DNA from 4 places in the Pseudomonas sp. MM213 genome. Region 4 is predicted to be linked to each of the others. Evidence: predicted binding sites of a transcription regulator. Region 4 holds the regulator's gene; each other region holds the start of a gene.
The links. The regulator sigma-54, encoded in region 4, starts transcription at its own class of promoters, with help from an activator protein. The targets are predictions, from matches to a motif close to ANTGGCATNNANNTTGCTNT.
Positions count from the first base shown of each region.

Region 1 (7,560 bases), 750 kb from region 4:
CCGGGTCGGTTGCGTAACCGGCCTTTTGCAACTCGCGTACAAACTGTTCTGGGTTATCGGCCGACTTCACGACATCTTGATAGCGATTGTTGGTTTGCAACAAAGTCACAAGGTCATGGAAGCTGTCCTTGTAAGAGCCATAGGAACGGAACTCGGCCGTCTCCTTGACCATCGCGCCATTTCTGAATTCGCTGGTGATCGCCCGCGCCGAATCGCCCTTCCAGCTGCTGCTGGCCTTGATGCCGAACAGGTTGTGGCTGCTGCTGCCATCCTGTGCGCGCATGACCGATTTGCCCCAGCCGGTTTCCAGCGCCGCTTGAGCCACCAGGTAACGCGGATCGACGCCGATGCGCTCGGCGGCTTCCTTGGCCATCGGCAACATGGTGTTGACGAACTGGTCGGCAGAACTGAAGGCTTTTTTCGCCGGTGCCAACGGTATCTGAGCGATGGCACGACCATGAATCTGCAAGCCGGCGTTCGCTGATGCTTGCGCAGTCGCCAGCCAGTCACCATTGAACAAAGGCCCCGAACCGGTCGGCGTGTTGCGCTCTGCCAATCGAGTGTTATTGAGCGGCGCGGCGGCCGTCGTCGCCGAAGGCACCAGGCCCGCCAGCAAGCGGTCAGCCAGCTTCGGTGGCAACGCCAGGCGCCGCTGATTGATCAGCGCCATGTCGTTGCGATGTGCGCCCTCGCCTGCCGCCTGTGGAGCGCTGATCGAGCGCGAAGCCCACAACGGACGCTGGCCATTGACTCGCGACAGCGGCCCGTTGGTCCCGACCGTGCCCGCCGCCACCGGCGTCTGCACCGCCGCTTTTGCCGCTTCCTGCTTGGCCGCCGACAGCGTTGCCGCTTCGCCCGGCGCCAATGGTTTGTTCTTCGACATCTGGCGCATCAGCACGTCCGCCAGACCAATACCACCGCCCTCGCGGGACATGGAGACGGCCAACTGCTGGTCGTACATTTCCTGGTACTGCTTGGCCGCCGGCGTGTTGAGCGGGTTGCCCTCGGCCAGCGTGTCGGTCGCCTTGCGCATGGACTTGAGCATTTCACCGAGGAACAGCGACTCGAATTCCTGCGCCACCTTGCGCAGGTTTTCGTCACTGTTCTTGTCGCCGACCTTGAGCTGATTCAGACGATTGAGGTCCGAATAGGACCCCGAATCGGCGCTGCTGACCAGACCACTCTTGTGCATATCCATGGTCGCCGGCCTCAGATCACGATCAGGTCGGCTTGCAACGCGCCGGCCTGTTTCAGTGCTTCAAGGATTGCCATCAAGTCGCCTGGCGCCGCGCCGACCTGGTTCACCGCACGCACGATCTCGTCGAGGGTGGTGCCCGGGCCGAACTTGAACATCGGCTTGGCTTCCTGCTGGGCGTTGACCCGCGAGCGCGGCACAACAGCGGTCTGACCATTGGACAGAGGGCCGGGCTGGCTGACGATCGGGTCTTCGGTGATGGTCACGGTCAGGCTGCCGTGAGTCACGGCGGCCGGGGACACCTTGACGTTCTGACCGATCACGATGGTGCCGGTGCGGGAGTTGATGATGACTTTCGCCACCGCCTGACCCGGATCGACTTCAAGGTTCTCGATGATCGACAGATAGTCGACGCGCTGGCTCGGATCCAGCGGCGCACTGACGCGAATCGAACCGCCGTCGATGGCCTGGGCAACGCCAGGGCCGAGCATGTCGTTGATCTTGTCGACGATGCGCTTGGCGGTGGTGAAGTCGGAGCGGTTGAGGTTCAACGTCAGGCTGTTACCCTGGTTGAAACCGCTCGGCACCGAACGCTCGACCGACGCACCACCAGGGATGCGACCGGCCGACGGAACGTTGACGGTGATCTTCGAACCGTCGCGACCTTCAGCATCAAAACCGCCGACGACCAGGTTGCCCTGGGCGACCGCGTAAACGTTGCCGTCGATACCCTTGAGCGGCGTCAGCAGCAAGGTGCCGCCACGCAGGCTCTTGGAGTTACCGATGGAAGACACGGTAATGTCCACCTGCTGACCCGGTTTGGCGAAGGCCGGCAAGTCGGCACTGATCGATACCGCCGCGACGTTCTTCAACTGCACGTTGCCCGAGCCGGGCGGCACCTTGATGCCGAACTGCGAGAGCATGTTGTTGAAGGTTTGCAGGGTGAACGGCGTCTGCGTCGTCTGGTCGCCGGTACCGTTGAGCCCGACCACCAGGCCGTAGCCGATCAATTGGTTGGAACGTACGCCGGAAATACTGGCGATATCCTTCAGCCGCTCAGCCTGAGCACCAAAGGCTGCGGACATCAGGAACGCAGCCACCATCAGGTGTTTGAAATTCAACGTGACCACCTAGAAAGGGAACAGCGGGCTGAGGAAGAAACGGTCGAACCAGCCTGGCTGACTCGCATCGGCAAACGAACCGGTGCCCGAATAGGTGATGCGTGCATCGGCGATGCGCGTTGACGAAACCGTGTTGTCGGTCGCGATGTCATCGGCCCGGACCAGGCCGGCGATCCGTACCAGCTCATCACCGGTATTGAGGGTCATCCACTTCTCGCCGCGCACGGCAATGATGCCGTTGGGCAAGACGTCGGCGACGGTCACGGTGATCGAACCGGTCAGGCTGTTGCCCTGCCCGGCCTTGCTGTCGCCCTTGGTCGCGCGGTCGCCGCTGTAACTCGCATTCAGTGTCAGATCAGTGTCACTGAATGGGTTGTTAGTGTTGGGCACCACACCGAACAACGACGTCAGGCCAATGCCGGCCTTGCTGTTCTTGGCCACTTGCGAGTTGGCGTTTTTACTGGCCTGGGTTTTTTCGTTCAGGGTGATGGTGATGATGTCACCGACCCGGAACGCCTTGCGGTCGCTGTACAGGTTCTGTTCGAAACCGGCCTGGTAGATCGAGCCGTTGTTCGCGGCAGCCGGCAATGGCGTACGCGGCAACACCGGGGCGTAGTAAGGGTCATTGGGCTTGGGCGTCGGACCGACGCAACCCGCCAGCGCGACGACGCCACTCAGTGCCAGGACAGATACAAAGCGATTCATGACCCTACCTCACGGTGTTGCAGGCGGCCTCATGACCGCCTCATAGACTTGATTACAGATTCTGCGTTACGAACGAGAGCATCTGGTCGGCGGTGGAGATCACCTTGGAGTTCATCTCGTAGGCGCGCTGAGTGGTGATCATGTTGACCATCTCTTCAACGGTGCTGACGTTGGAAGTTTCCAGGGTGTTCTGCAGCGTGGTACCGAAACCGGCCAGGCCTGGCGTGCCGACTTGCGGCGCGCCGCTGGCGGCGGTTTCCAGGAACAGGTTGTTACCCACCGCTTGCAGGCCGGCCGGGTTGATGAAGTCGGCGGTTTGCAGGTTGCCGATCACCTGGGATGCCGGGTTGCCGGCAATGGTGATGGACACGGTGCCGTCGCGACCGACCGTGAAGGTCTGGGCGTCGTTCGGAATGACAATGGCCGGCTCGAGGGCGAAGCCGCTGGCGTTCACGATCTGACCGTTGGAGTCGAGGTGGAAGGTACCGTCACGGGTGTAGGACGTGGTGCCGTCCGGTTGCAGGATCTGGAAGAAACCGCGACCGTCGATGGCCATGTCCAACGGCTGCTCGGTGGTTTGCAGGCTACCGGCGTTGAAGTTTTTCTGGGTGCCGACAATGCGCACACCGGTACCCAATTGCAGACCCGACGGCAGTTCGCTGTCCTGGGTCGACTGGGCGCCTGGCTGGCGTTTGATCTGGTACAGCAGGTCCTGGAACTCGGCGCGGTCACGTTTGAAACCCGTGGTCGACACGTTCGCCAGGTTGTTGGAAATGGTGGTCAGGTTGGTGTCCTGGGCGGACAGACCTGTTTTGGCAACCCATAGAGCCGGAAGCATTCGATTCTCCTCGTGCGCCTGTTTTACGGCGCGACGTTCTGATAATTAGCTGATCTGCAAGACCCGAGCCATGGCCTGGTCATCGTCTTTGGCGGTGTTCATCATCTTGATGTGCAGCTCGAACTGCTTGGCCAGCGCCAGCACCGAAGTCATCTCTTCCACGGCATTGACGTTGCTCGACTCCAGGAACCCGGACACCAGTTTGACGTTGGCATCGGCTTGCGCCGGCTTGCCATCCTTGGTGTGGATCGAACCGTCCAGGCCTTTGGTCATGTTCTTGAAATCCGGGTTGACCAGCTTGATGCGGTCGACTTCAGCCATCACGCGAGGGCCTTCGCCCATCGCACGAATGCTGACGGTGCCGTCTTCGCCCACTTCGATTTGCTGCTCGGGCGGCACGGAAATCGGCCCGCCATTGCCCATCACCGGCATGCCGTTGCCGGCCCGCAACACGCCCAGAGCGTCAACGTTCAGGCTGCCGGTGCGCACGTAGCTTTCACCGCCGTCGGGGTTCTGCACCGCGAGCCAGCCGTTGCCCTGCACCGCGACGTCGAGGTCGCGACCGGTTTGTACCAGAGAGCCCGCGGAGAAGTCGGTGGCCGGACGTTCGGACATCGCAAACGCACGCGCCGGAAAGCTGTCACCGAACACCGGCATCGAACGCGCCTGCTCCAGGTCTTTCTGGAAGCCGTTGGTGGAGATGTTCGCCAGGTTGTTCGCATGAGCCTTCTGCGCCAGTGCATTCTGGCTGGCGCCGGTCATTGCCACATAAAGGTACTTGTCCACACTCTTTCCTCTGCATGCCGGACGTTTGCCGCCCACCGCTGTACTGCTGAGCGATAAGCAATTTGCAGACCAACTTTTTTCTGGCGGCGCGGAGCCCGGCAAACAAAGGACTTGGGGCGTTCAGGGGGGAAATGGGGGAATGTGTCAAAGACGAAAAACCGGCGGTGTTATGCCGGTAAGTGGCAAGGCTTGACCTTGAGGCTGAACAGGATACCGCTATCGCGAGCAGGGCTCGCTCCTACATTTGGAATGCAATCCCCTGTAGGAGCGAGCCCTGCTCGCGATGGGGCCAAAACAAACACAGCAAACGCCAGCTAGGACTCAGTCTTGCCGACTTCATACTCACGCAACTTATTGGCAATGGTGGTATGCGAAACCCCCAACCGCTTGCCCAGTTGCCGACTGCTCGGATGCTCCGAATACAAACGCTCCAGCACCGCTTTTTCAAAACGCCCGACAATCTCATCCAACCCACCCTCAAGCGAAAAATCGCCAAGCGGCTGACGCACGCCATAATCCGGCAGGCGAATATGCTCTGCCTTGACCGTCCCGCCCTCGCATAACGAAACCGCCTGAAACAGCACGTTCTCCAACTGCCGAACGTTGCCCGGCCAATGATAGTGACTGAGCCGCTCCATGGCCGCCGGCGCCAGCTTCGGCAGCGCACAACCGATCTGCCGACTGGCCTGATCAAGGAAGTGCTCCACCAGCGGCGTCAAACCATCCAGGCATTCGCGCAGTGGCGGGATATGCAGCGAAAGCACGTTCAAGCGGTGATACAAATCCTGGCGAAACTCGCCACGAGCGCACAGTTCCGACAGGTCGACCTGCGTTGCACAGATCACTCGCACATCGAGGTAAACCTCTTCATCACTGCCTACACGACGGAAGCAACCGTCCTGCAGGAATCTGAGTAATTTCACCTGCAAGCGCGGGCTCATTTCCCCCACGCCATCGAGAAACAGCGTACCGCCCGCCGTCAGCTCCAACAGCCCGAGCTTGCCTTCGGCACGGGCGCCTTCGAACGCGCCGGGGCCGTAGCCGAACAGTTCAGTCTCGGCCATGGACTCCGGCAGGCCGGCGCAATTGAGCGCCATCAGCGGCGACTGCCCCCGAGGGCTCGCCAGGTGGCAGGCGCGTGCCAGCAGTTCCTTGCCGGTGCCGGTTTCGCCTTCTATCAATAGCGGCGCATCCAGCGGTGCCATGCGCCGGGCCTCACGCACCACTGCCGCCATCACTTTCGAGCTTTGGAAGATGCTGTCGAACCCGCGCAACTCCTGTTTGCGCACGTTGTAAATGCGCTCCCCTACCCGGTCGGCACGGTGCAGCGTCAGCACCGCGCCGGCCATGGCCTCGCTGTCGTCATGCTCCGATTGCAGCGGCGCGATGTCGGCCAGAAACACGTCACCCTTGACCTTGACTCGCAGCCCGTTGATCCGCGACTTGTTGGCGCGCACCAGTTCCGGCAAATCGAAATCCTCGGCGTAACGCGACAAGGGAATCCCCGGCACCTCATCGACACGCACGCCGAGCAACTGCGCCGCCGCGCGGTTAGCCGCGACAATCGAGCCGCCCATGTCGATCGACAACACCGGAAATTCCAGGGCACCGAGCAAAGCATTGAGTTCCATGTGCCGACGCTCGCTCGGCATGAGGCCTACACGCTTGACGCCAAAGACCCCGGCAATCGACTCGAATTTCGGACGCAATGCCTGGAACTGAATATTGATCAGGTTCGGGCAATGCAGGTAGATCGCGTTGCCATGCTCGCCACCCACTTCACCGCGAGCAACGTTGATCCCGTACTCGACCAGCAAATTGAGAATGTCGCGCAGGATGCCGATGCGGTTCTGGCAGTGGACTTTGATACGCATATAAGGCCCGAAGGTAAATTAAGGCAATGAGATCGCTCCCTGTAGGAGCTGGCTTGCCGGCGATGGCGTCCTTGAGAACGCTATCGCCGGCAAGCCGGCTCCTACCTACAGCGGCTTACCAATCAATCGAGGCCCACAAGGGAAATATTTCTCTGGGTGCGCTCAGATAGTCGTCAAGATTATGTGACACCTGTGAGCCATTTCAAACCCGAAAAACTCATGCGCAGCGCCACAGTCGCCAATCCGTAACGAAAAGTTTACGAAAACCAACGAATTTTCCTACATGCGACGGCTTACACGTGCTGCAACATCGCAATTCCTGAGGTATTTCTAAGTCCATAGCAGGACATAACAAGAACGAAATCCCCTAGCAGGAGAGCAGCATGAAGCAGACGCAGTACGTGGCTCGCGAGCCCGATGCGCAAGGTTTTATCGACTACCCCGCCGAAGAACACGCGGTGTGGAACACGCTGATCACTCGCCAACTGAAAGTGATCGAAGGGCGTGCGTGCCAGGAATACCTGGACGGTATCGAAAAACTCGGTCTGCCCCACGACCGCATTCCGCAACTCGGCGAAATCAACAAAGTCCTCGGTGAAACCACCGGCTGGCAGGTTGCCCGAGTACCCGCACTGATTCCTTTCCAGACCTTCTTTGAATTACTGGCCAACAAACAGTTTCCGGTGGCGACGTTTATTCGTACCCGCGAAGAGCTGGATTACCTGCAAGAGCCGGACATTTTCCACGAGATCTTTGGTCACTGCCCGCTGCTGACCAACCCTTGGTTCGCCGAATTCACCCACACCTACGGCAAACTCGGCCTGAAGGCTTCCAAGGAAGAACGCGTGTACCTGGCGCGCTTGTACTGGATGACCATCGAGTTCGGCCTGGTCGATACCCCTCAAGGCCAGCGCATTTACGGCGGCGGCATTCTTTCCTCACCGAAAGAAACCGTTTACAGCCTGTCGAACGAACCTGAGCATCAGGCCTTCGACCCGTTGGAATGCATGCGCACGCCTTACCGCATCGACATCCTGCAAC
Region 1 is NZ_CP081943.1:6,377,388-6,384,947, reverse strand. Features, by position in the region: gene flgJ (flagellar assembly peptidoglycan hydrolase FlgJ) at 1-1,198, opposite strand, end outside; gene K5R88_RS29060 (flagellar basal body P-ring protein FlgI) at 1,210-2,298, opposite strand; gene flgH (flagellar basal body L-ring protein FlgH) at 2,326-3,021, opposite strand; gene flgG (flagellar basal-body rod protein FlgG) at 3,074-3,859, opposite strand; gene K5R88_RS29045 (flagellar basal body rod protein FlgF) at 3,905-4,645, opposite strand; gene K5R88_RS29040 (sigma-54-dependent phenylalanine hydroxylase transcriptional regulator PhhR) at 4,960-6,519, opposite strand; gene phhA (phenylalanine 4-monooxygenase) at 6,903-7,560, shown strand, end outside.
Region 1: the regulator sigma-54 is predicted to act here: its motif matches at 4,700-4,719, upstream of K5R88_RS29045 (flagellar basal body rod protein FlgF).

Region 2 (7,560 bases), 1.0 Mb from region 4:
CAGGTTGGCGCCACAACGGACGTCAACACCTTGGCTCGCCACGCCGGCAGCGAGCCCCCCAACGGCAGACATTTCTGCCAGACCTCGATTGAGGTCAACGCGATACATACAGTCAACAAGTGAGGGCAACACCCTATGAGAAGACTTAAGCGTGATCCGTTGGAAAGAGCATTTTTACGCGGATATCAATATGGCGTTGGTGGCAAATCCCGTGAGCTTTGCCCATTTACTCTACCGTCAGTACGCCAAGCCTGGATTAACGGCTGGCGAGAAGGACGCGGCGACAACTGGGACGGTATGACCGGCACTGCGGGAATCCATAGACTCAACGAACTTCACGCCGTCGGCTAACACAGGGCACACACTCCGACACGACAACCTGATTACGTAACGACTTACCACGCACGCCCCATCCGGGCGGCGGGCTTCGGCCCAGGGGCTCCTTCAAGGGGCCCTTTTTTATGCCTGCATTCTGACAAAACACATTCCCCTTGTAGGAGCCGGCTTGCTGGCGATGGCGTCCTATCAGGCGATACATGTGTCGCTGCCCCACCGCTATCGCCAGCAAGCCGGCTCCTACAAGGGTTATGCAATGCTGCGAAAGCGATCTCGAGGACGCCAACGACCTTGTAGGAGCACGGCTTGCCGGCGAAAGCGATCGTCAGGACGCCTTCGCCGGCAAACGGAACGCCGCCCGGCCGCTCCTACAAGTACGGGGTTTAGCGCAGGGCGGCGATGGCGTCCACGGACTCGCGAATCAGCGCCGGGCCTTTGTAGATGAAGCCGGAATAGAGCTGCACCAGGCTCGCACCCGCCGCGATTTTCTCGGCGGCATGCTTGCCTTCGGTGATGCCGCCCACGGCGATGATCGGCAAACGACCCGCCAACTCGGCCGCCAGCACCTTCACGGTGTGGGTGCTCTTGTCACGAACCGGCGCCCCGGACAGACCGCCCGCCTCGTCACCGTATTCCATGCCTTCGACGCCAACGCGGCTCAGGGTGGTGTTGGTGGCGATCACCGCGTCCATCCCGGTTTCGATCAGCGCTTGAGCGACTTGTGCGGTTTCTTCGTCGGTCATGTCCGGTGCGATCTTGATCGCCAACGGAACATGTTTACCGTGACGCAACGCCAGCTCGGCACGACGAGTCGCCAGGTCAGCCAGCAATTGCTTGAGCGAATCACCGAACTGCAGGCTGCGCAGGCCCGGGGTGTTCGGCGAGCTGACGTTGACCGTCACATAGCTGGCGTGGGCATAGACCTTGTCCAGGCAGATCAGGTAGTCGTCGACCGCACGCTCGACCGGGGTATCGAAGTTCTTGCCGATGTTGATGCCCAGCACGCCCTTGTACTTGGCCGCAGCCACGCGGGCCAGCAGGTGATCGACGCCGAGGTTGTTGAAGCCCATGCGGTTGATGATCGCTTCAGCTTCCGGCAAACGGAAAATCCGTGGTTTCGGATTGCCCGGCTGTGGACGTGGCGTGATGGTGCCGATTTCGACAAAACCAAAACCCAACTGGGCAAAACCGTCGATGGCCGCGCCGTTCTTGTCCAGACCGGCAGCCAGACCCACCGGGTTCGGGAAGTCCAGGCCCATGACGCTCACCGGCATTTTTGCCGGCGCCTTGCACAGCAAGCCGTTGAGGCCCAAACGCCCGCCCGCGCCGATCAGGTCCAGGGACAGATCGTGGGAGGTTTCCGGGGAAAGTTTGAACAACAGCTGACGGGCCAGGGTGTACATGGGCGGCGTTGACTCGAATGGCGGCGAAATGAGGCGGCGATTATAGCCGGGCATCGGGGTCGCAAGCGAGGCGCGCGACAAAATCAGCAAGCGATGGCATATGCCTTGCACCAACACAGGCATCAGCACTCATGCCAACGACGGGATGAGTGGAAGGACAATGGCGTCGTCACCCGGCTTTGCTTGCGCGAAGGCCTGGGACGACGTTTTTTTTGAAGGTGTTTTGCCATGAATGAAACCACAGCGGGCCCACTGGCCTGGGTCAACGGCAGCGATGCCCCGGAAAAGACCGACATCAACCTCGGTTTCATGGCCTTGAGCGATTGCGCCTCGGTGGTGGTCGCCGCCACTCAGGGCTTCGCCCAGCCCTACGGCCTGACCTTGAACCTCAAGCGCCAGTCTTCCTGGGCCAACCTGCGGGACAAACTGGTCAGCGGCGAACTCGATGCCGCCCACAGCCTGTACGGTTTGATCTACGCCGTGCACCTGGGCATCGGCGGCGTGGCGCCGACCGAGATGGCGGTGCTCATGGGCCTGAACCAGAACGGCCAGAGCATCAACCTTTCCCACGGCTTGCAGGCGCTGGGCGTGACCGGTCCTGAAGCACTGGACCGCCACGTGCACCAAACTCGCCCAAAACTCACCTTCGCCCAGACTTTTCCGACCGGCACCCACGCCATGTGGCTGTATTACTGGCTGGCGAGCCAGGGCATTCATCCGCTGCACGACGTCGACAGTGTGGTGGTGCCGCCGCCGCAAATGGTCGCGCACCTGCAAGCCGGGCGAATCGACGGTTTCTGCGTCGGTGAACCCTGGTCCGCCAGCGCCGTGAAACACAATCTCGGCTTCACCATGGCAACGACCCAGACCATCTGGCCCGATCATCCGGAAAAAGTCCTCGGCTGCACCCGCGCCTTCGTCGAGCAATATCCCAATACCGCCCGGGCGCTGGTGAAGGCGATTCTGGAGGCCAGCCGCTTCATTGAAGAAAGCGTCGAGAATCGCCGCAGCACCGCGCAGTTGCTGAGCGCCCCCCAATACCTGGACGCGCCGCTCGACTGCATCGAACCGCGCCTGCTCGGCGACTACGCCGACGGCCTCGGCAACCGCTGGCAAGACCTGCACGCGCTGCGCTTCCATGGCGCTGGCGAGGTCAATCAGCCTTACCTGTCCGATGGCATGTGGTTCATGACCCAGTTCCGTCGCTGGGGTTTGCTGCGCGACGACCCGGACTACCTCGCCGTGGCCCGTCAGGTCCAGCAACTAGACTTGTATCGAGAGGCAGCCAGCGCGGTCGATGTCGATTCTTCGGCCAGGGAAATGCGCAGCAGCCAGTTGATCGACGGCAAAATCTGGGACGGCTCGGACCCGGCCGGGTATGCCCGCAGCTTCAAACTGCACGCCATGAGCGACAGCTCGCCCCTACTCGCCAGCCGCTGACAGGAGACTACGAACATGCTGCGTATCCTGCTGATCAACGACACCGCGAAGAAAGTCGGCCGCTTGAAGGCCGCCCTGACCGAAGCCGGATTCGAGGTCATCGACGAGTCCGGCCTGACCATCGACCTGCCCGCGCGCGTCGAAACGGTGCGTCCGGATGTGATTTTGATCGATACCGAGTCACCGAGCCGCGATGTGATGGAGCAAGTGGTGCTGGTGAGTCGAGACCAGCCACGGCCGATTGTGATGTTTACCGACGAACATGACCCCGACGTGATGCGTCAGGCGATCAAGTCCGGGGTCAGCGCCTACATCGTCGAAGGCATTCACGCACAACGCTTGCAGCCGATTCTCGACGTGGCCATGGCACGCTTCGAAAGCGACCAGGCCCTGCGCGCGCAACTGCACGCCCGCGACCAGCAACTGGCCGAGCGCAAGCGCATCGAGCTGGCCAAGGGGCTGCTGATGAAGATGAAGGACTGCAACGAAGAAGAGGCCTACACGCTGATGCGCCGCCAGGCCATGAGCCGGCAGCAGAAGCTGATTCAGGTGGCGGAGCAGATCATTGCGATGAGTGAGCTGCTCGGCTGAAGGCCCCTTCGCGGGCAAGCCTCGCTCCTACAGAGGAATTGCGTTCGAACTGTAGGAGCGAGGCTTGCCCGCGAAAGGGTCGACTCGATCTCGGACTGTTGGCACAAATCTCGCTAAGCAATCACTACAGGTAACCAACGGCGGTTGCCCCACCTACGACAAAGACGTCGCTCACCTCATTTGCCCATGGCGAATCGGGTGGCGGCGTTTTTTTGTTTTGGCCCCACAGACCGGGGCCGGTGGTGCGGCCGTTGCGGCCCCCCACCTGCAAGCTCATGACTCCTTCTCGAGACGACTCACAGCTGAGGTGCGCGATGAATTCAAGCTTCTGGAAATCCGGCCATACCCCGACCCTGTTCGCGGCCTTCCTCTATTTCGACCTGAGTTTCATGGTCTGGTACCTGCTCGGCCCTCTGGCGGTGCAGATTGCCGCCGACCTGCACCTGACCACCCAACAACGCGGGCTGGTGGTGGCCACGCCGATTCTGGCCGGGGCCGTACTGCGCTTTATCATGGGCATGCTGGCGGATCGCCTGTCGCCAAAAACCGCCGGGCTGATCGGCCAGGTGATCGTCATCTGCGCCCTGTTCGTCGCGTGGAAGCACGGCATTCAAAGTTACGAACAAGCGCTGCTGCTGGGCCTGTTCCTCGGCATGGCGGGCGCGTCGTTCGCCGTGGCCCTGCCGCTGGCGTCGCAGTGGTATCCGCCGCAGCATCAAGGCAAGGCCATGGGCATCGCCGGGGCCGGTAACTCGGGCACCGTGCTGGCCGCGCTGATCGCTCCGGTGCTGGCCGCCGCGTTCGGCTGGAGCAACGTGTTCGGCTTCGCGCTGATCCCGCTGATCCTGACCATCATCGTCTTCGCCTGGCTGGCCAAAAACGCGCCTGAGCGGCCGAAAGCCAAGTCGGTATCCGACTACTTCAAAGCCCTGGGCGACCGCGACAGCTGGTGGTTCATGTTTTTCTACAGCGTGACCTTTGGCGGCTTCATCGGCCTGGCCAGCGCCCTGCCCGGCTACTTCAACGACCAATACGGCCTGAGCCCGGTGACAGCCGGTTACTACACGGCGGCCTGCGTGTTTGGCGGCAGTTTGATGCGTCCTCTGGGCGGCGCACTGGCCGACCGCTTCGGCGGGATTCGCACACTGCTGGCGATGTACACGGTGGCGGCGATCTGCATTGCGGCGGTGGGTTTCAACTTGCCGAGTTCCTACGCGGCGCTGGCACTTTTCGTCTGCACGATGCTCGGCCTGGGTGCCGGTAACGGCGCGGTTTTCCAATTGGTCCCGCAACGTTTTCGTCGCGAAATCGGTGTGATGACCGGTTTGATCGGCATGGCCGGTGGCATCGGCGGCTTCGCCCTCGCGGCGGGCATGGGCGCGATCAAGCAAAGCACCGGCAGTTATCAACTGGCGCTGTGGTTGTTCGCCAGCCTCGGCGTCCTCGCCTGGTTCGGTCTGCACGGTGTGAAGCGCCGCTGGAGAACCACTTGGGGTTCGGCGGCCGTCACTGCTGCGCGGGTGTGAGGGCTGAATGAGCCTGCAACTGAGTTTTGCCGAAGCCAGCGCCATCGGTCCGCGCGAGGAGAACCAGGACGCCCTGCGCCTGGTGACGCCGGCCCCGGCACTGGCGGCGAGCAAGGGCTACCTGTTCGCCATCGCCGACGGCGTCAGCCAGTGCGCCGATGGCGGCCTCGCGGCACGTTCGACCTTGCAGGCGCTGGCGCTGGACTACTACGCCACCCCGGAAACCTGGGGTGTCGCCCAGGCACTGGACCGTTTGCTGCTGGCGCAAAATCGCTGGCTGCAGGCCAATGGCGGTGGGCAACCGCTGTTGACCACGGTCAGTGCCCTGGTCGTGCGCGGCAGGCGTTTTACCTTGGCGCATGTCGGGGACTGCAGGGTTTATCGCTGGCACGCCGATCAATTGCAGCGGGTCACGGAGGACCACGTCTGGGATCAACCGGGCATGCAGCATGTGCTCAAACGGGCGCTCGGCCTCGATCAGCATCTGGTGCTGGATTTTCTCGATGGCGAACTGCGGCTGAATGAGCATTTCGTGCTGCTCAGCGACGGCATCTGGGCCGTGTTGGGCGACACCGCGATTGCCGCGATTCTGCGCGATCAACCGGATCTGCACAGCGCCGCGCAAACCCTGGTGAATGCGGCGCATCTGGCGGGCAGTCAGGACAACGCCAGCGCGTTATTGGTGCGGGTCGATGCCCTCGGTGAAACGAGCATCGGCGATGCGTTGATTCATGTGCAGCAATGGCCACTGCCGCCAGCGCTGAAACCGGGCCAGACGTTTGAGGGCTGGCACGTCGAAGGAATACTCGGCCAAAGCCAGCAGTCGCTGCTCTATCGGGTGCGCGACGCTCAGCAACAACCCTGGCTGCTGAAAACCCTGCCCGGCGCGTTGCGCGACGATCACCTGGCCGGGCAAGCCTTGCTGTCGGAGGAATGGTTTCTCAAGCGCGTGGCTGGCCGGCATTTCCCTGAAGTCCATGCCGCCAGTCAGCGTCAGCATTTGTACTACGTAATGCGTGAATATTCCGGCTCGACTTTGGCGCAACTGGCTGAGCGAGCCACAACGCTGCCGCTGGCCCAATGGCAGGATCTGGCGGAACGTTTGCTGCGGGCGGTCGGGATGTTGCATCGACGGCAGATTCTGCATCGCGACATCAAACCGGAGAATTTGCTGCTGGGGGATGACGGCGAACTGCGGCTGCTGGATTTCGGCCTGGCCTATTGCCCTGGCCTGTCTGAAGATCAGGCCTCGACCCTGCCCGGAACACCCAGCTACATTGCGCCGGAAGCTTTTCGCGGTGACGCGCCGAGCCCGCAACAGGATCTGTATGCGGCCGGCGTGACCTTGTATTTCCTGCTCACCGGGCATTATCCCTACGGCGAAATCGAAGCGTTCCAGCGTCCACGGTTTGGTGTACCGGTCAGCGCCAGTCGTTACCGCCCGGACCTGCCCGAGTGGATCGCACAAAGCCTGGAGCGTGCTGTGGCGGCGGACCCGGCGGAGCGATTCGAAACTGCGGAAGAATGGTTATTGGTGCTGGAACAGGGTGAACGACGCAGTTTGAGCGTACGGCCCCGGCCGCTGCTGGAGCGCGAGCCAGTGAAGGTCTGGCGGACGTTGGCGTTGGTGGCGCTACTGGTGAATGTGGTGCTGCTGGTTTTGCTGTTTCGCGGCTAGACCGAGTCGCGCCTTTCGCGAGCAAGCTTCGCTCCTACAGGTTGCGGGTTGATCGACCTGTAGGAGCTGAGCTTGCTCGCGAAGGCGGACTGACAGCCAACACAAATCCATCAGCAACCCGCTCCATTAGCGGGCACCACGCTTCGATTCGGTGCAGAAGCCCCCTTTGATTAAGCACTCCGAGCCAACAAAACCGGGTGTAGGTCAACTTGGCACAACCACTGCATTACCTCTCTCAACAGACATAAAGCCCAGCCTTCAACGACGAAGGATGCGCTTCCCGAGATAACGGGACCAGGACAAAGGCGTCCTCGCTAGGCAACTAGCGGGACGCCTTTTTTTGTTTGCGCAAAATTTGTCGAGCACGACCTGAACGCCCTGTCGAGGCGGGTCCGAGCTCCCCGGAGAACCTGATGAAAAAACTAAAACTGGTGATGATCGGCAACGGCATGGCCGGGGTTCGCACCCTGGAAGAGCTGCTCAAGCTGAGCAACGAGCTGTACGACATCACGGTCTTCGGTGCCGAACCCCATACCAACTACAACCGCATCCTGCTGTCGCCGGTACTGGCCGGCGAGCAAACCTT
Region 2 is NZ_CP081943.1:6,672,271-6,679,830, reverse strand. Features, by position in the region: gene rmf (ribosome modulation factor) at 136-351, shown strand; gene K5R88_RS30405 (quinone-dependent dihydroorotate dehydrogenase) at 720-1,739, opposite strand; gene K5R88_RS30400 (CmpA/NrtA family ABC transporter substrate-binding protein) at 1,968-3,179, shown strand; gene K5R88_RS30395 (ANTAR domain-containing response regulator) at 3,195-3,770, shown strand; gene K5R88_RS30390 (nitrate/nitrite transporter) at 4,085-5,296, shown strand; gene K5R88_RS30385 (bifunctional protein-serine/threonine kinase/phosphatase) at 5,304-6,974, shown strand; partial or broken gene K5R88_RS30380 (NAD(P)/FAD-dependent oxidoreductase) at 7,388-7,560, shown strand, end outside.
Region 2: the regulator sigma-54 is predicted to act here: its motif matches at 1,832-1,851, upstream of K5R88_RS30400 (CmpA/NrtA family ABC transporter substrate-binding protein).

Region 3 (7,560 bases), 2.6 Mb from region 4:
TCCGTCGGCGTGGTCGATGTCGAAACCCAGCACAAGGCGCTGTCGCTGCGGGTGCTGACGGTCGATGACTCGTCGGTGGCGCGCAAGCAGGTCACGCGTTGCCTGCAAACGGTCGGTGTCGAAGTGGTGGCGTTGAACGACGGACGGCAAGCGCTGGATTATCTGCGCAAACTGGCCGACGAGGGTAAGAAGCCGGAAGAAGAGTTCCTGATGATGATCTCCGACATCGAGATGCCGGAGATGGACGGGTACACCCTGACGGCCGAGATCCGCAACGACCCTCGCATGCAAAAGCTTCATATCATCCTGCATACTTCGTTGTCGGGTGTGTTCAATCAGGCGATGGTCAAGAAAGTCGGTGCCGATGACTTCCTGGCCAAATTCCGTCCTGATGACCTGGCATCCCGGGTAGTTGACCGGATCAAAGCAGCAGACATCAGCTAGGGGCCTTTTGCCCTTGGTGGTTAACACGATTTAAGAGGCGGCATCTTTGTCTACGGGTAATTTGGATTTCGAACAGTTCCGGGTCTTCCTGGAAAAAGCCTGTGGCATTTTGCTCGGTGAAAACAAGCAGTACCTGGTTTCGAGCCGTCTCAACAAACTGATGGAACAGCAAGGCATCAAGTCCCTGGGTGAGCTGGTTCAGCGCATCCAGACCCAGCCGCGCAGCGGTTTGCGCGAGTTGGTGGTCGATGCCATGACGACCAACGAAACCCTGTGGTTTCGTGACACCTATCCGTTTGAAGTCTTGAAGAACAAGGTACTGCCCGAAGCGATCAAGGCGGCTCCGGGGCAACGCTTGCGAATCTGGTCGGCGGCCTGCTCGTCGGGTCAGGAACCGTATTCGCTGTCGATGTCCATCGACGAGTTCGAGCGGGTCAATATGGGCCAGTTGAAGATGGGTGTGCAGATCGTTGCCACTGACCTGTCCGGCACCATGCTGACCAACTGCAAGACTGGCGAGTACGACAGCCTGGCCATCGGCCGCGGGTTGTCGCCCGAGCGTCTTCAACGTTATTTCGACCCGAAAGGGCCGGGGCGCTGGGCCATCAAGGCGCCGATCAAGAGTCGGGTGGAGTTTCGCTCGTTCAACCTGCTGGACAGCTACGCGAGCCTCGGCAAGTTCGACATCGTGTTCTGCCGCAACGTGCTGATCTATTTCTCCGCCGAGGTGAAGAAAGACATCCTGTTGCGCATCCACAGCACGTTGAAGCCTGGCGGTTATCTGTTCCTTGGCGCGTCTGAAGCGCTGAACGGTTTGCCGGATCATTACCAGATGGTCCAGTGCAGCCCGGGGATCATTTACCAGGCTAAGTGATGGGTTGGCGGTAGTTTGAAAAACGGGAGTCCTTGGGGCTCCCGTTTTTTTTTGTCTGCTGTGTTGGTGTGTATATCCGTTTCTGGGGTTATGGCGGCTATTGGTTTCGCCCTTACGGCGAGTCACTTTCGAAAAGCGCGAAAGTAACCAAAGCGCTCTTGCCCCTTTCGTTCGGTGCCTCGCTGTGGCTCGGCATGCCCTCGCTCCGGTCCTGCTCCGTGGGCCCGCCGCCATCGGCCATCCATGGCCGGGGGCGGCTAACCCGGCATCCATGCCGGGTTGCCCACTGCGCAGAACCTGCGCTCGGCCTCTCGAGGGGGCGCTCAGATCAAAAGCTGAAGGCGAGCTAACGCTCGGCCTGATGAGTGGTGAAAATCAAAAGCAAACGCGATTCCCTGTAGGAGCCGGCTTGCCGGCGAAAAACGTCTGGACAACGCGTTCATTCAGACAGCCCGCGTTATCGTTGACGTCCATCGCTGGCAAGCCAGCTCCTACAATTTTGAATCGTGTGAACCCAATCCATTGTAGGAGCCGGCTTGCCGGCGAACAGCGTCGGGGCAACGCGTTCATTCAGACAGCCCGCGTTGTCGTTGACGCCCATCGCCGGCAAGCCAGCTCCTACCATTTTGAATCGTGTGAACCCAATCCCTTGTAGGAGCCGGCTTGCTGGCGATAGCGGTGGATCAGTCGACGCATGTATTGGCTGGACGGACGCCATCGCCAGCAAGCCGGCTCCTACAGGGGGAATGTGCAAATATCCAAAATTAGTGCAGCCATCACAATGCGGAAGTGTGCACACGACCAAAGAGCCAGGTCGGCTTTCAGGCCGCCTCGGCGGCTGTGGCGGTGGTCGCCCCCTCGAGAGGCCGAGTGGAGGTTCTGCGCAGTGGGCAACCCGGCATGGATGCCGGGTTAGCCGCCCCCGGCCATGGATGGCCGATGGCGGCGGGCCCACGGAGCAGGACCGGAGCGAGGGTATGCCGAGCCTAGGCGAGGCACCGAACGAAAGGGGCAAAAGCCCTTGGTTACTTGGGGCTCTTCCAAGTGACTCGCCGTAAGGGCGAAACCAATAGCCGCCGTTACCCCCAAAACGGATATGCACACAACCCTAGCCCCAAACCGAAAGCGGCAGAAAAGCGGCAGACGGCGGAAACCCGTTGCCGCTTTTCTGGCATTGCCGCCTTGCCCAAGCCCGCAAAGCCCCGGTTTACGGGCTTTTTTGAATTGGCACGCCGCTTGCTATATCCATCGTACGAAAAATCAGGTCACCCGAAGGTTTCCCGACATGAGCATCAGCTTCGATAAAGCGCTCGGTATCCACGAACAAGCCCTGGGCTTCCGCGCCCAGCGTGCCGAAGTCCTGGCCAACAACATCGCCAACGCCGACACCCCGAACTACAAGGCTCGGGATCTGGACTTCTCGAAAGTGCTCGCCGAGCAGAACGAGAAAACCAAGAGCGGCACATTCGCCTTGAACATGACCAACAACCGTCATATCGAAGCCGAAGGCATGGGCAATGGCGACGAGTCGCTGCTGTATCGCACGCCGATGCAACCGTCGATTGACCAGAACACCGTGGACGCCCAGCTGGAACAGTCGAACTACGCGGAAAACGCGATCAACTTCCAGGCCAGCTTCACCTTGCTCAACAGCAAATTCAAAGGGCTGATGTCAGCCATTCGCGGAGAGTAAGACATGTCTCTATCCAGTGTTTTCAACATTGCCGGTAGCGGCATGAGTGCGCAAACCACGCGCTTGAACACCGTGGCCTCGAACATCGCCAACGCCGAGACCGTCTCGTCGAGCATCGACCAGACCTATCGCGCACGTCATCCAGTGTTCGCCACCATGTTCCAGGGCGGGCAGAGCGGCGGCAGCGATTCGTTGTTCCAGAACCAGGACGCGGCCGGTCAGGGCGTGCAAGTGCTGGGCGTGGTCGAAGACCAGAGCAATCTTGAAGCGCGCTATGAGCCGAACCACCCGGCGGCCGACGCCAAGGGCTACGTCTACTACCCGAACGTCAACGTGGTTGAAGAAATGGCCGACATGATTTCCGCGAGCCGTTCGTTCCAGACCAACGCCGAAATGATGAACACCGCCAAAACCATGATGCAGAAGGTCCTGACCCTCGGTCAGTGATAAGGGGCGACTCAGATGAGTGTTACCGATACCACTAGCGGCATTAGCCTCAAAGACATCCTGGCCAACTCCTCGATCAAGACCAACACCAGCGCCGATGGCCTGGCGTCCGCCACGAACAGCGCCACCGGCAAAAAGGCCCTGGGCAAGGACGCGTTCCTGCAGTTGCTGGTGACACAGCTGAAGAACCAGAACCCGCTGGAGCCGCAGGACAACGGCGAGTTCGTTGCCCAGCTGGCGCAGTTCAGCAGCCTGGAAGGCATCACCACGCTCAACACCACCGTGAGTGGCCTGGCCAGCAATTACAACTCGTCCCAGGCCCTGCAGGCTTCGTCGCTGGTCGGGCGTTCGGTCATCGCGCCGAGCGAGAAGGCCGTGGTCGATACCTCCAAGAGCTTCAACGGGACCATCGCGGTTCCGGCCTCGGTGGACCCGGTGAAAGTGAAGATTACCGACGCCGATGGCAAGGTCATCCGCACCATCGACCTGGGCAGCCAAAAAGCCGGCAGCGCCAGTTTCATCTGGGACGGCAAGAACGATGCAGGCGAAGTGGCCAAGGCGGGTACGTACACCTTCGGCGCCACCGCAACTTACGACGGCAAGGCGACTTCGCTGGTGACGTACCTGCCGGCGACTGTCAGCAGCGTGACCATCAGCCAGACCGGTGGTGAGTTGATGCTCAATCTCGCCGGTGGGGGCAGCATCGCCCTGTCCAAAGTACAAACAATTGGTATGTAGAGCCGACTAACACGGCACAAAGGAGTGGAATATGTCTTTCAATATCGGCCTTAGCGGTCTCTATGCAGCCAACAAACAACTGGACGTGACCGGCAACAACATCGCCAACGTCGCGACCACCGGTTTCAAATCGTCCCGTGCGGAATTCTCGGACGTTTACTCGGCCACCAAGCTGGGTTCCGGCAGCAAAACCATTGGTAACGGCGTGCGCCTGGCCAACGTTTCCCAGCAGTTCACCCAGGGCGACGTCAACAACACCGGCAACGTGCTGGACATGGGCATCAACGGTTCCGGCTTCTTCGTGCTGAACGACAACGGCTCGCTGTCCTACACCCGTGCCGGTACGTTCAAGGTCGACAAGGACGGTTACGTCACCAACACCGACGGCACTTCGCGTCTGCAAGGTTACGGCGTGGACGCCAACGGCAAGATCATCAACGGCGTGTTGACCGACCTGCGTATCGATACTTCGAACCTGGCGCCAAAAAACACCTCCACGGTGTCGTCGACGATCAACCTGAACTCCACCGCACCGGTTATCGATCAGGTTGCCACCCCGTTTGATTCGACCAAAGAAGCCACCTTCACCAAACAGTTCAGTACCCCGATTTATGACACTCAGGGTAACAAGCACGTCATGGACCAATACATGGTCAAGACCGGGGCGAACACCTGGAAAACCTACACCCTGATTGATGGTCGCAACCCGAATGGCACCGACCCTAGTCCTACCGCGGTTCCGTTGAACCTGCCGGTCGCTTCGACCATGGTGTTCGATACCTCGGGCAATCTGGTTTCGGTTACCACTCCGGCCGTTCCGGCGCCGATCGTGAGCCCTGACCTGAGGGTCACCGGCTGGATTCCCGGTGACGTGAAAAATGGCGTGTGGACAGCGAACGGCGCTACTTCCGGCGTCGTTACGGTCTCCATGGCCAAAACCTCGCAATACAATGCTGACACCGCACGTTCGATTCCTACGCAGAACGGCTACGCCACCGGCCAGATCACCAACCTGACCATCGATGGTAGCGGTATCATGCTGGCCAACTTCAGCAACAGCCAGACCAAGGCCATCGGCCAGATCTCGCTCGCCAGCTTCACCAACGAGCAAGGTCTGCAGCCAGTAGGCGGCACCAGCTGGAAAGAAACCTACGCGTCGGGTATCCCGGGCTACGATGCGCCGAACACCGGCACCTTGGGCGAGATCCACTCCAACTCCCTGGAAGAGTCCAACGTCAACCTGACCAGCGAGCTGGTCGACCTGATCAAGGCGCAGAGCAACTACCAGGCGAACGCCAAGACCATCTCGACTCAAAGCACCATCATGCAGACCATCATTCAGATGACCTGATACGGGTTGGTTGAAAGCGCTACACAAGGAGCCCCTCGGAAGAGGGGCTTTTTTGTGGCCGGGATTTTGTGTTGTCAGGGATGGCCTCTTCGCGGGCAAGCCTCGCTCCTACAAAGCTCTTTGTCGTTCACAAGACCTTGTAGGAGCGAGGCTTGCCCGCGAAGGCGTCACACCAGTCACCACATTTCCATGGGCAAAAGAAAACCCCCGACCAATCCAGAGGACTGATCGGGGGTTGTCGGGTAAGCGCCTTTCAGCGCCTACCGGCTCAGCTTATTGGCAAGCTTCGCAATCCGGCTCGTCGATGGCGCAAGCCTTCGGCACTGGAGCAGGACCGGCAGGAGCTGCCAGGACCGAATCTTCACCGTGGTTGCCGCCGCTGGAAACAGCGTTCAGCTTGCCGGTGTTGATGGTCGACTTCTCGGTGCTGGTCGCGGCCAGGGCACGGAGGTAGTAAGTGGTTTTCAGACCACGGTACCAGGCCATGCGGTAGGTCACGTCCAGCTTCTTGCCCGAGGCGCCGGCGATGTACAGGTTCAGCGACTGAGCCTGGTCGATCCACTTCTGACGACGGCTTGCCGCGTCGACGATCCACTTGGTGTCCACTTCGAAGGCAGTCGCATAGAGCTCTTTGAGTTCTTGCGGGATGCGCTCGATCTGCTGCACCGAACCGTCGTAGTACTTCAGGTCGTTGATCATGACCGAGTCCCACAGACCGCGAGCCTTCAGGTCGCGAACCAGGTACGGGTTGATCACGGTGAATTCGCCCGACAGGTTCGATTTCACGTAGAGGTTCTGGTAGGTCGGTTCGATCGACTGCGAGACGCCAGTGATGTTGGCGATGGTCGCGGTCGGTGCGATGGCCATGATGTTGGAGTTACGAATGCCTTTCTGTACACGGGCGCGAACCGGTGCCCAGTCCAGGGATTCGTTCAGGTCAACGTCGATGTACTTCTGGCCGCGCTGCTCGATCAGGATCTGTTGCGAATCCAGCGGCAGGATGCCTTTGGACCACAGGGAACCCTGGAACGTCTCGTACGCGCCGCGCTCGTCGGCCAGGTCGCAGGACGCCTGGATCGCGTAGTAGCTGACCGCTTCCATCGACTTGTCGGCGAACTCGACGGCAGCGTCGGAACCGTAAGGAATGTGCTGCAGGTACAAAGCGTCCTGGAAGCCCATGATGCCCAGGCCGACCGGACGGTGCTTGAAGTTGGAGTTCTTCGCTTGCGGCACCGAGTAGTAGTTGATGTCGATAACGTTATCGAGCATGCGAACAGCGGTGTTCACGGTGCGTTCCAGCTTGGCGGTGTCCAGCTTGCCGTTGACGATGTGGTTCGGCAGGTTGATCGAGCCCAGGTTGCAAACGGCGATCTCGTCCTTGTTGGTGTTCAAGGTGATCTCGGTGCACAGGTTCGAGCTGTGGACCACGCCAACGTGCTGCTGCGGGCTGCGCAGGTTGCACGGGTCTTTGAAGGTCAGCCATGGGTGGCCGGTTTCAAACAGCATGGACAGCATTTTGCGCCACAGGTCTTTGGCCTGGATGGTCTTGAACAGCTTGACCTTGCCCGGGTACTCGGTCAGGGCTTCGTAGTACTCGTAACGCTCTTCGAAAGCCTTGCCGGTCAGGTCGTGCAGGTCCGGTACTTCGGACGGCGAGAACAGGGTCCACTTGCCGTCATCGAAGACGCGCTTCATGAACAGGTCAGGGATCCAGTTGGCGGTGTTCATGTCGTGGGTACGACGACGATCATCACCGGTGTTCTTGCGGAGTTCGATGAACTCCTCGATGTCCATGTGCCAGGTTTCCAGGTAGGCACATACAGCGCCTTTGCGCTTGCCACCCTGGTTAACGGCAACGGCGGTGTCGTTGACGACTTTCAGGAACGGAACCACGCCCTGGGATTTGCCGTTGGTGCCCTTGATGTACGAACCGAGTGCACGAACCGGGGTCCAGTCGTTGCCCAGGCCGCCGGCGAATTTCGACAACATGGCGTTGTCGTGGATCGCGTGGTA
Region 3 is NZ_CP081943.1:3,005,987-3,013,546, reverse strand. Features, by position in the region: gene K5R88_RS13665 (chemotaxis protein CheV) at 1-444, shown strand, start outside; gene cheR (protein-glutamate O-methyltransferase CheR) at 491-1,318, shown strand; gene flgB (flagellar basal body rod protein FlgB) at 2,604-3,011, shown strand; gene flgC (flagellar basal body rod protein FlgC) at 3,015-3,458, shown strand; gene flgD (flagellar hook assembly protein FlgD) at 3,474-4,196, shown strand; gene flgE (flagellar hook protein FlgE) at 4,228-5,547, shown strand; gene K5R88_RS13635 (ribonucleoside-diphosphate reductase subunit alpha) at 5,821-7,560, opposite strand, start outside.
Region 3: the regulator sigma-54 is predicted to act here: its motif matches at 2,542-2,561, upstream of flgB (flagellar basal body rod protein FlgB).

Region 4 (7,560 bases):
GAAGGCCCCATGATGCCGGTGACCTTGCCGCGTGGAATACGGATATCGACGTTATTGAAAATGCTGCGCGAACCGCGCTTGAAGGTCAGTCCCTTCAGCTCGACCGCGTAGGCGTTATCGGCACTCATCTAAACTCCTTGCGATGCAGCCTCTCACTCGGACGCCTGACTTTCTGACGAAAGCACATACCTCCCGGGCAGGCCGAACTGGCGGCGAACTATATCACTGCAAAGGCCAAGCGCCCAAGCGCCAAGCCGGGCCATGTTCAGCAACATGACAGGCAAAAAGCTTTCACTCGGAGGGTTTCGGTAACAGGGAATGACAAAGCGCGACGAACTTGCGTGAGGGTTTCGATCATTACCGCTATAATCGCCGCCTTTTCATCAGGCTATACGATTTCTGACATGAGCCAATCCAGCGACCTGATTCAATCAGCACAACGCACCATCCGCCTCGAACTGGAAGCCGTAGAAGGCTTGCTGCCCCACATCGACGCAGATTTCGTACGCGCTTGCGAGATGATTCTGGCCAGCAAAGGCCGCGTAGTCGTGGTCGGCATGGGCAAATCAGGGCACATCGGCAACAAGATCGCGGCCACCCTGGCCAGCACCGGCACCACGGCGTTTTTCGTGCACCCGGCCGAAGCCAGTCACGGCGACATGGGCATGATCACCCGCGACGACATCATCCTGGCCCTGTCGAACTCCGGCTCCACCAACGAAATCGTGACCCTGCTGCCGCTGATCAAGCGCCTGGGCATCAAACTGATCAGCGTGACCGGCAACCCCGACTCACCGCTGGCCAAGGCCGCCGAGGTCAACCTCAACGTACACGTCGAGCACGAAGCCTGCCCGCTGAACCTGGCGCCGACATCGTCGACCACCGCAGCGCTGGTCATGGGCGACGCCCTGGCCGTTGCGCTGCTGGAAGCCCGCGGCTTTACTGCTGAAGACTTCGCCTTTTCCCACCCGGGTGGCGCGCTGGGCCGACGCCTGCTGTTGAAAGTGGAAAACGTCATGCACGCCGGGCAGGAGCTGCCGCAAGTCCAGCGCGGCACCTTGCTCAAGGACGCGCTGATGGAAATGACCCGCAAGGGTCTGGGCATGACCGTGATCCTGGAAGCCGACGGCAAACTCGCCGGGATCTTCACCGACGGCGATTTGCGCCGCACCCTGGATCGCAGCATCGACATCCACAGCGCGACGATCGACCAGGTCATGACCGCTCACGGCAAGACCGCCCGCGCCGAGATGCTCGCGGCCGAGGCCCTGAAAATCATGGAAGACCATAAAATCAACGCGCTGGTCGTGGTCGATAGCGAAGACCGCCCGGTCGGCGCCTTGAACATGCACGATTTGCTGCGCGCGGGAGTAATGTAATGAGCACGGACCTGCTGCAACGCGGCAAACAGATCAAACTGGCGGTATTCGACGTTGACGGCGTCCTGACTGACGGACGCCTGTACTTCCTTGAAGACGGCAGCGAATTCAAGACATTCAATACGCTCGACGGCCAGGGCATCAAGATGTTGATGGCAGCGGGCGTGCAGACGGCTATCATCAGCGGCCGCAAGACCCCGGTGGTCGAGCGACGGGCGAAGAACCTCGGTATTCCCCACCTTTATCAGGGCCGTGAAGATAAACTGGTGGTGCTTGACGAGCTTCTCGCACAGCTCAATCTAAGCTATGAACAAGTCGCCTACCTCGGCGACGACCTGCCAGACCTGCCGGTGATCCGCCGCGTCGGCCTGGGCATGGCGGTGGCCAATGCCGCCAGCTTCGTGCGTGAACACGCCCACGGCATCACCCAGGCCCGTGGTGGCGAGGGTGCCGCTCGCGAATTCTGCGAATTGATCCTGCGCGCCCAGGGCCGCCTCGATGCGGCCAACGCCGCGTACCTGTGAGCCAACTATGCTGAGCAAGAAATTTCGCAACATCCTGATGTTCGGTTGCATCGCAGCGATATTTGCTGCGGTCGGCTACTGGAACATCAGCCCGGAGCGCTTCCTCGACAAGCCTGTGGCAACGGTCGACGAAAGCGAAATCGACTACTACGCGATCAACGCGCACAGCGTCCAGTTCCTGCCGGATGGCAAACTGCAATACGAAATGACGTCCGACAAGGTTGAACACCTGAAGGCGACCGAAGTGACGCTGCTGACCAACCCGGACCTGAACCTGTTCCGCGGCACCCAGTTCCCTTGGCACGTCCAGAGCGAACACGGCGAGGTCAACCCGGACGGCACCCAGGTCGAACTGATCGACTCGGTGCGCATCACGCGTTTCGACGAGAAAAACCGCAAGACCCTGATTACCACCACCCGTATGACCGTGTTCCCGCAACAGCAATATGCGCAGACCGAGCAACCCGTTAGAATCGACGGCGCTGGCGGTGTATCGACTGGCAAGGGAATGAAAGCGTATTTGAAAGAAAGCAGGATACACCTGCTATCGAACGTAAGAGGACAGTATGAGGCTCGTTAAAACTCTCCCTATTTTGCTCGGCCTGAGCGCAGCACTGGGAAGCGTGAGCGCCTGGGCTCTGCCGAACGATCAACAGCAGCCGATCCGCATCCAGGCCGACGACGCCCAACTGGACGACAAGAACGGTATTGCCACCTATAAAGGTGACGTGATCATCACCCAAGGTTCGATGATCGTTAAAGGCAATACTGTGACCATGACCCGCACCCCTGCGGGCGACATCGACGTGGTGACTTCGGTGGGCAACCTTGCCTATTTCGAACAACTGCAAACGGCGGGCGACACCAAGCCGGTTCAGGGCTGGGGCGTCACCATCCAGTACCACGCCTCGCAAGATCGCGTCGTGCTGATCGATCGCGCCAAAGTTGTCGATAAGGACGGTAACGTCACCCAAGGCGAGAAAATCGTCTACGACACCAACAAAAAGCTTGCCAGCGCAGGCCGTGCCACGGGCACCAACGTGACCGAGTCGCGTCCGCGTATCGACATGGTTATCCAGCCGAAAAAGAAAACCGACGAGCAAAAGGCCCCGTAATGGCAACTCTGAAAGCTCAGCATTTGGCCAAGAGCTACAAGAGCCGTCAGGTCGTGCGCGACGTCAGCCTGTCTATCGACAGCGGTCAGATCGTCGGCCTGCTTGGCCCTAACGGCGCCGGTAAAACCACCTGTTTCTACATGATTGTCGGCCTGGTTCAGGCGGATCAGGGTCGCGTACTGATCGATGATCTGGACGTCAGCCACCAGCCGATGCACGGTCGTGCAAAGGCCGGTATCGGCTATCTTCCGCAAGAAGCGTCGATCTTCCGCAAACTCTCGGTCGCCGACAACATCATGGCGATCCTCGAGACCCGCAAGGAACTCGACAAGGCCGATCGCCGCAAGGAACTGGAAAGCCTGCTGCAGGAATTCCACATCAGCCACATCCGCGACAGCCTCGGCATGAGCCTGTCCGGTGGCGAGCGCCGCCGCGTGGAAATCGCCCGGGCACTGGCCACCAACCCGAAATTCATCCTCCTCGACGAACCGTTCGCCGGCGTGGACCCGATTTCGGTGGGCGACATCAAACAGATCATCTACCACCTCAAGGCCAAGGGCATTGGCGTGCTGATCACCGACCACAACGTCCGTGAGACGCTGGATATCTGCGAAACCGCCTACATCGTCAACGATGGCCAACTGATCGCCGAAGGTGATTCGGCCACCATCCTGGCCAACGACCTCGTGAAAGAAGTCTATCTGGGCCATGAGTTCCGCCTGTAAGCACTAAGGTGTCTGGCTGGCTGCCCGAGCGCTTGTCTCGATAAAAAATCAATACTTTTTTATTGTTACAGCGCTCTAGGCAAACGCTACGGTTTCGGGCATATAATTTGCTTATGTTTGGCGCTTCGGCGCCCTGTAGTGGATGGCGCATGTGCGCCGGCGAATAAGGTGTTTAGCCCCTGCCATGAAACCATCGCTAGTCTTGAGAATGGGCCAGCAGCTGACGATGACACCGCAGCTGCAACAGGCCATCCGCCTGCTCCAATTGTCGACCCTGGACCTGCAACAGGAAATCCAGGAGGCCCTGGAGTCCAATCCGATGCTCGAACGCCAGGAAGAAGGCGACGACTTCGATAACGCCGACCCCTTGGCCGACAAAGCCGAACAGCAACCCAACGCCGACGTTTCAGAACCCTCCTATCAGGAAACCGCCCCGACGGTGGATAACCTCGAGGAAGGTGACTGGAACGAGCGCATTCCCAACGAACTGCCCGTCGACACCGCCTGGGAAGACGTCTACCAGACCAGCGCCAGCAGCCTGCCGAGCAACGATGACGACGAGTGGGATTTCACGACCCGTACATCCGCCGGTGAGAGCCTGCAAAGCCACCTGTTGTGGCAACTGAACCTGGCGCCGATGTCCGACACCGATCGCCTGATCGCCGTGACCCTGATCGATTGCATCAACAATCAGGGCTACCTGGACGAAACCCTTGAGGAAATCCTCGAAGCCTTCGATCCGGAACTCGACATCGAACTGGACGAGATCGAAGCCGTCCTGCATCGCATCCAGCAATTCGAACCCGCCGGCATCGGCGCCCGCAACCTGGGTGAATGCCTGCTGCTGCAATTGCGCCAACTCCCTGCCAAGACACCTTGGCTGGCCGAGGCCAAGCGCCTGGTCACCGATTACATCGACCTGCTCGGCAGCCGCGACTACAGCCAGCTGATGCGCCGCATGAAGCTCAAGGAAGATGAACTGCGCCAGGTGATCGAACTGGTTCAGAGCCTCAATCCGCGCCCTGGCTCGCAGATCGAATCCAGCGAAGCCGAGTACGTCGTCCCCGACGTGATCGTGCGCAAGGACAACGAGCGCTGGCTGGTCGAGCTGAACCAGGAATCGGTGCCACGGCTGCGGGTCAACGCCCAATACGCCGGTTTTGTGCGCCGCGCCGACACCAGTGCCGACAACACCTTCATGCGCAATCAGTTGCAAGAGGCCCGCTGGTTCATCAAGAGCCTGCAAAGCCGCAACGAAACCCTGATGAAAGTTGCCACCCAGATCGTCGAGCATCAGCGCGGTTTTCTGGAATACGGCGACGAAGCGATGAAACCGCTGGTGCTGCATGACATCGCCGAAGCGGTGGGCATGCACGAGTCGACGATTTCCCGCGTAACCACACAAAAATTCATGCATACCCCCCGGGGCATATATGAGCTGAAATACTTTTTCTCCAGTCACGTCAGCACCTCCGAAGGCGGTGAATGCTCGTCCACGGCGATCCGCGCGATCATCAAAAAACTGGTTGCCGCGGAAAATCAGAAAAAGCCGTTGAGTGACAGCAAGATCGCTGGTTTACTGGAGGCACAAGGCATTCAGGTGGCTCGCCGCACCGTCGCCAAGTACCGCGAATCCCTCGGGATCGCGCCTTCGAGCGAACGCAAGCGGTTGATGTAGAGCCACGCCACAGCGTTCCAGTGGTAGATCATCTGGTCTACCGCTTTATGCACTGGCAACGAAGGAGAAGCTGTATGCAAGTCAACATCAGTGGACACCAACTGGAAGTGACCGAACCTCTTCGCACCTACATCGGCGAAAAACTCGAACGGTTAGAGAGGCATTTCGACAAGATCACCAACGTGCAGGTCACGATGACGGTCGAAAAGCTGAAGCAGAAAATCGAAGCCACGCTGCATATTCCCGGCAATGAAGTGGTCGCCAACGCGGAACATACCGATATGTACGCGGCGATCGACGCATTGACCGACAAGCTGGATAAACAACTCAAAAAGCATAAGGAAAAGACCCAGAGCCTCCTCCAGGGCGCGACCGGTCGTTAACACTCCCAACCCATGATCCGACTTGAAAGCATCCTGACCCCCGGCCGTTCCCTCGTGAACGTGCCGGGCGGCAGCAAAAAGAAAGCCCTCGAGCAAATTGCCAACCTGATCGCCCGGGAAGTGCCGGATCTGGAGATGCAAGATGTCTTCGAGGCGTTGATTGCCCGTGAAAAACTCGGCTCGACCGGTTTTGGCAACGGCATCGCTATCCCTCACTGCCGGCTGAAAGGTTGCACCTCGCCCATCAGTGCCTTGATGCACCTGGACGCCCCCATCGATTTCGACGCCATCGACGGTGCTCCGGTTGACCTGCTGTTCGTCCTGCTGGTCCCCGAAGCCGCTACCGATGCGCACCTTGAATTGCTCCGCCAGATCGCCAGCATGCTCGATCGCAAGGAAGTCCGCGATCGCCTGCGTAGCGCCCCGAGCAATGAAGCCTTGTATCAGGTTGTCCTGGACGAGCAAAACGGGCACTAATCATGCGCTTGATCATCGTCAGTGGCCGTTCCGGCTCAGGTAAAAGCACCGCGCTCGATGTTCTCGAGGACAACGGCTATTACTGCATCGACAACCTGCCCGCCGGATTGTTGCCGGAACTGGCTGAACGCGCGCTGATCCACACCGAACTGGCGCAACCGCTGGTTGCCGTCTCTATTGATGCGCGCAACCTGCCGAGCCACCTGAGCCGGTTTCCGGAACTGCTCGAAGAAGTTCGCAGCCGGCATATCCAGTGCGACGTCCTGTACCTGGACGCCGACGAAGAAACCTTGCTGAAACGTTTTTCGGAAACTCGCCGTCGTCACCCGCTGAGCAGCGCCAATCGCTCGCTGGCCGAGGCGATCAACGACGAAACCAGCCTGCTCGGGCCGATTGCCGACCTCGCCGATCTCAAGGTCATCACCACCAACCTGAACCTGTATCAGCTGCGCGATACCATCAAGTTGCGCCTGCTGAACCAGCCGGAACCCGGTACTGCGTTTTTGGTGGAGTCGTTCGGATTCAAGCGCGGCATGCCGGTGGACGCCGACCTGGTGTTCGACGTGCGCTGCCTGCCGAACCCCTATTGGAAGCCCGAGCTACGCGATCAGTCCGGGCTTGATGAACCGGTTGCCACGTATCTGGCCGCCCAGCCGGACGTCGAAGAGATGTTCCAGGACATCTCCACGTACCTGCTCAAATGGCTGCCGCGCTTTGCCGCCAGCAACCGCGCTTATGTCACCATTGCCATCGGCTGCACCGGCGGGCATCACCGCTCCGTCTATCTGACCGAACGTCTGGGTCAGGCCCTGCAAAAAACCCTGAAGAACGTCCAGGTCCGCCACCGCGACCTCAGCTAAAGGATTCACATCGCGATGCCTGCTCTGGAAATCGAAATCATCAACAAGCTGGGTCTGCATGCCCGTGCTTCCGCCAAATTCGTTGGTGTCGCCGGCGAGTTCAAAGACTGCACGATCAGAGTCGGACGAACGCCGGAATCAACGGTCGACGGCAAAAGCATCATGGCAATGATGATGCTCGCTGCAGGCAAAGGCACCAAAATCTATATCAGCACCGAAGGCGAAGACGAGCAAAGAGCGCTGGATGCGCTGACAGACTTGATCAACCGTTACTTCGACGAAGGCGAATAACGCTCGCCTAGGCGAGCGCTGTATCCATCACCATCATCAAACAAAACCCGATCAGCAGCCCAAGGCTGGCCAGCTTGTCGTGACCATGGCGGCGCGACTCGGGGATGACTTCGTGCGTGACCACCAGC
Region 4 is NZ_CP081943.1:5,627,756-5,635,315, reverse strand. Features, by position in the region: gene K5R88_RS25545 (ATP-binding cassette domain-containing protein) at 1-128, opposite strand, end outside; gene K5R88_RS25540 (KpsF/GutQ family sugar-phosphate isomerase) at 405-1,379, shown strand; gene K5R88_RS25535 (KdsC family phosphatase) at 1,379-1,903, shown strand; gene lptC (LPS export ABC transporter periplasmic protein LptC) at 1,911-2,483, shown strand; gene lptA (lipopolysaccharide transport periplasmic protein LptA) at 2,470-3,018, shown strand; gene lptB (LPS export ABC transporter ATP-binding protein) at 3,018-3,743, shown strand; gene K5R88_RS25515 (RNA polymerase factor sigma-54) at 3,928-5,421, shown strand; gene hpf (ribosome hibernation-promoting factor, HPF/YfiA family) at 5,496-5,804, shown strand; gene ptsN (PTS IIA-like nitrogen regulatory protein PtsN) at 5,817-6,281, shown strand; gene rapZ (RNase adapter RapZ) at 6,284-7,141, shown strand; gene K5R88_RS25495 (HPr family phosphocarrier protein) at 7,157-7,432, shown strand; gene K5R88_RS25490 (ZIP family metal transporter) at 7,440-7,560, opposite strand, start outside.